2 regions of the Oscillibacter hominis genome follow, and region 2 is predicted to be linked to the other one. Evidence: predicted binding sites of a transcription regulator. Region 2 holds the regulator's gene; the other holds the start of a gene.
What was found. The regulator CtsR, encoded in region 2, represses protease genes until heat stress. The targets are predictions, from matches to a motif close to AAGGTCAANNAAGGTCAAAT.

Region 1 (3,402 bases), 260 kb from region 2:
TAGCGACCATATCCTCCTTTGCCTGCTCATTGAACCGGGAGGAAACGATATAGGTAGTGCCGCCGATCCGCCGTTCCAGCGTGACGGGCGGCACAGATTTTTTCCGGGGTGCGTTGTTTGCAGTTTGACTTTGATTGATAGGCTGTCACCTTTCCTTTCTATCATGCTGTTGACGTTGCAGTTCCGTCAGCACGTCCGGGGGAATCCGCTCCACAAGCCGCTGGATATTATGTAATTCGCTTTCCAGTTTCGCCCGTTCCATGCGGTCTTTCAGCTTGCCGCTTTCCCCGGCCCTTGCCCTTGCTTCCAGTTTCTTGTTTTCTTCCAGCAGGTCAGTAATCGTGACCTTGTACTTTTTTAGTTGCCCGCTGAAACTCTCCATCTGCGGAAACCACTTTTTCAGCAGGGCGATGGCCTCCTCTTTCTTCTTTCCGGCGTTCAGCGGGTTAATGCCGTCCAGCGCCGCTTCAATGGATTTTGCCTGTTTGGAGAGGGAAACCGCCTGTTTGAATAGGCGAGTGGGGATATGCTTGCGGCCTGTCTTGTTGGCGCTCTCCCCGCGCTCCAAGTCGGAGTACTTCTCCACCATGTAGGCATGAAAATCGTCCTGCCATCTGGAAAGGCTGGCCCGGTTGCCTAAAATCTCTTTGGCGCACAAACGATTATCTTTCGTCAGCGGCACAAAGGTCAAGTGCATATGGGGTGTGTGCTCGTCCATATGCACCACCGCCGACACGATATTCTCTCGGCCTACCCGCTGGATAAGGAAGTCAGCCGCACGTTGGAAAAATGCCTGTATCTCCTTTGGAGACTTGCCCTTGAAAAACTCCGGGCTGGCGGTTATGAGGGTATCTACAAATCGGGTGCTGTCCTTGCGGGTGCGGCATCCGGCCTGTTCAATGCGGTTTTGGATAAAATGGTAATACCTGCCCTCCGGCTTGACGATATGGAAATTGTACTTGCTCTTTGTCGTGTCAATATCCGGGTTGCTGGAATACTTTTCTTTCTGCCTTTCGTGATGGGCTTCCAACGGCCTTGCCGGGTTGCCCTTGTGTTTTGCAAATCGCAGAATTGCGTATTGCGGCAATCTATCAATCCTCCCTCCTGCGGACATTTCGGGGGCTGTTTCGGGGGCGGGGCATACAAACATACAGCCCCGCCCCAGACAGGCCCTTAAAGTCCTTGATTTATGGGCTTTTGTTGGCCCTTATTTGTCCGTGTTCCTGCGGCGTTTTCTGTCGCTGGCGTTCTTCTGCCGCCTATGTACCCTTGCGGCGCACTCTGGGCAGTATTTGGCCCGGTTGGAACGGGGGACGAAAGCCGCCCCGCACTCGGCGCACCGCTTTACGCTGGCGCTGCGAAATATCCCCGCTTCCAGCGCCTTGTCCTGCGGCAGCACCGCCCAGCGGAACCACTTACAGCAGACGGAATAGGAAATGGTCTGGGGGCAGACACATTCCTCCCCATCGTCCAGCAATAGGCAGTTGCCGCCGTTGTAATTACAGCAGGTTTTGCGAATAAGGGCGTTTGCCCGTTTGCGCTGTGCCGGGGTCATACGGGGCAAGCCGCCGCCCGGTGTGCGCTCTATCTCTGGTAGTTTTTTGCTCATGCGTTCCTCCGCTTTTTTCATATTCTGCCGTTCTCCCGAAAGCCATTCCTGCCCCCTCCCGGCGGCGTGTCCCGGCGTTGGTACGCTGACCTGCTTCGGGCCAACTTGGCCCGAAGTGACTTCTGGACATTTTGTCCACAAGTTGCGGCGTTATGGCGGTACTTCCCCAGTCGGTAATATCTCTTTCGGACGGTCATTCACTTGTGATTGTCCATCGATGAACTAACACAAGTCTACACTTTTTTGACCGCCCATCCCGTATATCCGAAAGGTTGGAAATCTGACTGGAAAACGCACTATTTCCACGCTCTCGGATTTGTGGTAAAATGAAAGGAACAGTAAGCTGACAAGGAGGACGAGCCATGAAAATGCCAACTGAAAAAATTGATACGGCCATGTTTGCCTCCTGCGGCATGAACTGTTTGGTCTGCTATAAACATTGTTATCATAAAAAGCCGTGTGCAGGTTGCTTAAACAGTGATATGGGAAAGCCGGAACACTGCCGCAAATGCAAGATAAAAGATTGTATCAAGGGCAAAGGGCTATCCTATTGTTTTGAGTGTCCCGACTATCCATGCAAGCTGATAAAAAACCTCGAAAAAAGCTACAACAAAAGGTATCAGGCAAGCCTTATGGAGAATAGCGAGTTTGTTCGTCAACACGGTTTGGAAAGGTTCATGGAACAGCAGAAAGAGAAATATACTTGCCCAAAATGCGGGGGTATCATTTCTATCCATGACAGAGAGTGCAGCGAGTGCCAAGAAAGCATGAAATAAGCATTAGAGGAGGTGTGCAGATTGGCGTTGACAATACAAGAACGACTAAAAGACCTGCGTGTGGAGCGCGGCCTGACGCTGGAGCAGCTTGCGGAGCAGACCGGGCTTTCCAAGTCCGCGCTGGGCAGCTATGAAGCGGACGACTTTAAGGACATCAGCCACTATGCCCTTATCAAGCTGGCAAAGTTCTATGGCATGACCGCCGACTACCTGCTGGGGCTGACGGAAACAAAAAGTCACCCAAACGCCGATCTTGCAGACCTGCGTTTGAGTGACGAGATGATAGACCTGCTGAAAAGCGGTCGCATTGACACCGCACTGCTTTGTGAGCTGGCGGCGCACCCGGATTTTGTGAAGCTGCTGGCCGATATACAGATTTATGTGGAGGGTATCGCCGCAACACAGATACAGAACTTGAACGCATGGGTAGACGTGGCGAGGGCTGAAATCGTGGAGAAGTACCAGCCGGGGGAGCATGACAAGACCGCCGGTGTGCTGCAAGCCGCCCATGTGCGGGAGGGCGACTATTTCAGCAGCCGGGTACATCATGACATAGACGCTATCATGGAGGACATACGGGAAGCCCACAGGGGCAGAAGCGACAGCGCCCCGGAGAATACTATTGTGGACGAACTCAAGCGGGATTTGGAGGAAGTGGCGAGATTCAAGGGCAGTCGGGCGGAACAACTGCTGATGGTGTTCTGCAAGCAGACAAAGCTGCGCTATAACAAGCTGACAGAGGAAGAAAAACAATGGCTGACCCGGATTGTCCAAAAATCCGAACTGGCGAAAAGTTATGTGCCGCAACGGGGAAAAAGAAAATAACAAGTACGCCTTAGGCGGATAAGGCGTACTTGACAAATTGGAATTTGGCGAGCTAAGATATTTTTACTTCAGTGAGGTGGTGTGAATGAAGAATAGAAAAAAAACCACCGTATACAACATTGTATTCGCTGTGATTTGTACGGCCTTGTTTTATTTGCTACCATACATTGGGTTGCTTACAATGCCCGGAGA
Region 2 (3,402 bases):
GCGTCTTGCTCTTGCCGTCGTCCTTGGTCCGGCTGTCGGCGGGGGGCTGCTGGCTGCGGGGCGCTTCATTCAGCTTCTGCATCACAGCGGAGTAGAGCTTCCGGGGATCCACGCCCGCGGTGCGCAGGATGCGGACCGCCATGTTGCTGCCCTCACGCAGCAATCCCAGCAACAGATGCTCCGTGCCCACATATCCGAATCCGCCCCGCATGGACTCCTCCACAGCGATTTCCACCGCCCGCTTTGCCCGGGGAGTCAGGCCCTGGGCCGGGTCGCTGCCGGGCAGGCCGGCTCCCACGCTCTTGCGGATCAGGTCGCGGACCATGTCCGCGGTCAATCCGGCGTCGGTGAGGCAGCGGTAGGCGATGCCCTCCTCCTCCCGGATCAGGCCTAACAGCAGATGCTCGCTGCCCACATAGCCGTGGCCCAGTTCGCCCGCTGCCTCCTGGGCATAGCGCAGGGCGTTTTCCGCCCGGGGGGTAAATTTATTTTCATTCATTCCGATTCACTCCTTTTTGGAAAGGAGAGGGGGAGTCCCCCCTCTCTTAGGTTTCCTGTTCCTTGGCGTGGATCTGATCCCTCAGCTCCGCCGCCCGCTCAAAGTTCTCGCTTTCAATGGCCTTTTGCATCTCCACCCGCAGGGCGTTCAGCTCCCGCTGACGGGATACCTGCTTCTGCTCCTCTTCGGAGACCAGGTGCTCGTTCTCCTGAGCGGCGGTCTGGCCGCTGCCCAGGGCCGGCATGGAAAAGAAATCCTGGAAAAAGCTGTCGCCCAGCAGTCCGCCGAAGCTGTCGCCAAAGAAGGACTCCCTTCCGCCGGCCAGCATGGGGGTGAACATGGAGGCAAAGCTCCTCTCAAACAGGTTCTGCATACTGGTGTAGCTGTCCTGGATCCTCCGGGTGTACCCTAACTTCTCCGCGCACTCCTGGCACAGATGCTTCTCTTCCACCTTGCCGTTGATATTGCTCTTATACACAAACGTAACTTCATTCTTGCCACAATTTTCGCACTTCATAATCCATACCTCCAATATATCATTACATATTGATTGACCAATTCATTTGACCTGCTACACAGCGTGCACCAGCACCTGTTTGACGATGGACGCCCGCAGACGGTCCCTGTCCTCCCGGGCCACGGACCGCAGCGCGTTGTCGCCGATGGCGATCAGCAGCGTCCGCCCCACGTCCAACTCCACCGCCCCGGATTCCACCAGGTTTCCCAAGATGGCCCGGGCCGATTTCAGATCCAGCTCGTCGCCGATGGAGTTGATGACCTGCATCAACAGCGTCTGGCGATCCACCCGCACTCGTGTGATGCGGATATACCCGTTGCCGCCCCTGCGGCTTTCCACGATATACCCGTGCTCCGGAGAAAAGCGGGTGGACATGACGTAGTTGATCTGGCTGGGCACACAGTTGAACCGCTGCGCCAAGTCGCTGCGCTGCAGCTCCAGTACGCCGTCGGCCTCCTCCAGACTGTCCTGGATAAAGTCCGCGATCAGATCGGAAATTCCCATTCGCTGTCCCGCCTTTCTGTTTCGGTCTTGTAATTTGACTTTGACTTTCTTTGACCTTGTTTCTGATTGTCAGTATACCACGTCGGCATCAAATGTCAAGGGGGAAAGTTTGACTTTCTTTGACCAATTTGAAAACAATTTGTGAATGGGTTTTTGTGAATCAAATAACGAAAACCGCTTGCAATTTTCAGGAATCATGATACAATTGAGAATACAAAAATTTATGGAGGTGCTTCCCATGGCTTACAAGATCACTTCTGCTTGCGTCAGCTGCGGTGCCTGCGCGGATGCCTGCCCCGCCGGCGCAATCAGCCAGGGCGATGATTCCTACATCATCGACGCCAGTGCCTGCTTGGACTGCGGTTCTTGCAGCGATACCTGCCCCAACGGCGCCATTGTTCCCGCTGAATAATCGGACAATACATAAAATACACCGTGGGGCTCCACGGTGTATTTTTGTTGCTTCCGCCTCTGTAATACTATATAATAAAGTAGTTTCATCCGCCGCCTCTGCCGATCCGCGGGGCGGCGATTCCAAATCCGGAGGGCTGCCATGGAGCGGATGGACCAGCTGTGGCCGGGAGGGCCGCGCTATTACTATGACGACGCATATTTTCCCCCGGGCACCGATTCCTTTCTGCTGGGCGCCTTCCCCCGCCTCCGCCCTGGAGAGCGGGTCTGTGACCTGGGCTGCGGCACTGGGCTTTTGGGGCTTTTGATGCTGGCCCGGGAGCCGTCCCTTCATGTCACGGGAGTGGACATCCAGCCTGGCCCCTTGGCCCTGGCCAGGAAAAGCGCCGCGGAAAGCCACTTCGACATGTCTTTTTTACAGGCCGACCTGCGCCATCCGGAACAGCTGCCGCCGGCAGGCAGCTTTGACCTGGTGGTCTGCAACCCACCTTACTTTAAACCGGACAGCGGCTTTGCCGCCCGGGGACAAGCCCGCCGGATCGCCCGGGCGGAGGAGACCGCCTCATTGGAGGAGGTCTGTGCCGCGGCGGCGCGGCTGCTGCGCTGGGGCGGGCGGCTGGCTCTGGTCTACCGGCCGGAACGGCTGTGCGATCTGATGTGCGCCCTGCGAGGCTGCGGCATTGAGCCCAAGCGGCTCCGGTGGGTGGAAAGCCGCATCGGCACCGCCCCTTCCCTGCTGCTTTTGGAGGGCCGGCGGGGCGGCGGGAGCGGCCTCACCACGGAACCGCCCCTGGTGCTCCGGGATCAGCTGGGCCGGGACACGCCGGAGGTAGATGCCATCTACTTTCGAAATCGAACAACGGAGGACGCACCCCTATGAGCGGAACACTGTACTTGGTCGCCACCCCCATCGGGAACTTGGGCGACTTCTCTCCCCGGGCCCTGGCGACCCTGCAGCAGGTGGATTTCATCGCCGCCGAAGATACCCGGGTCTCAGTCAAGCTGTTGAACCATTTCGGCGTCAAAAAACCCATGGTCAGCTACCACGAGCACAACCACATCAGCGCCGGGCAGACCATCCTCAACCGCCTTGTGGGCGGCGAGAGCTGCGCCCTGATCACCGATGCGGGCACCCCGGCCATCAGCGATCCCGGGGAGGACCTGGTCCGCCTTTGCGCAGCGTCCGGGGTCAGCGTGCTGAGCATCCCCGGCTGCTGCGCGGCCGTCAGCGCCCTGGCCGTCTCCGGACTCCCCACCGGGCGGTTCACCTTTGAGGGGTTTCTCACCACCAACAAAAAAAGCCGTCGGGAGCACCTCCAATCCCTGCTGAATGAGCGGCGCACCATGGTCTTCCACGAGGCGCCCCACAAGCTCTGCACCACCCTAACGGACCTGTGCGAGGCCTTTGGGCCGGATCGGAACATCGCCCTGTGCCGGGAGCTGACCAAGCTCCATGAGGAGACCATGCGCA

Region 1: a site for CtsR is predicted at 1,841-1,860, ahead of H8790_RS03165 (cysteine-rich VLP domain-containing protein). Genes of this name have one in related genera too.

The regions. Positions count from the first base shown of each region.
Region 1 is NZ_CP060490.1:634,112-637,513, reverse strand. Features, by position in the region: gene H8790_RS03175 (transposon-encoded TnpW family protein) at 1-94, opposite strand, end outside; gene mobV (MobV family relaxase) at 146-1,087, opposite strand; gene H8790_RS03165 (cysteine-rich VLP domain-containing protein) at 1,208-1,630, opposite strand; gene H8790_RS03160 (DUF3795 domain-containing protein) at 1,972-2,385, shown strand; gene H8790_RS03155 (helix-turn-helix domain-containing protein) at 2,407-3,210, shown strand.
Region 2 is NZ_CP060490.1:375,852-379,253, reverse strand. Features, by position in the region: gene H8790_RS01960 (ATP-dependent Clp protease ATP-binding subunit) at 1-499, opposite strand, end outside; gene H8790_RS01955 (UvrB/UvrC motif-containing protein) at 546-1,016, opposite strand; gene H8790_RS01950 (CtsR family transcriptional regulator) at 1,071-1,520, opposite strand; gene H8790_RS01945 (DUF362 domain-containing protein) at 1,759-1,932, shown strand; gene H8790_RS01940 (tRNA1(Val) (adenine(37)-N6)-methyltransferase) at 2,074-2,811, shown strand; gene rsmI (16S rRNA (cytidine(1402)-2'-O)-methyltransferase) at 2,808-3,402, shown strand, end outside.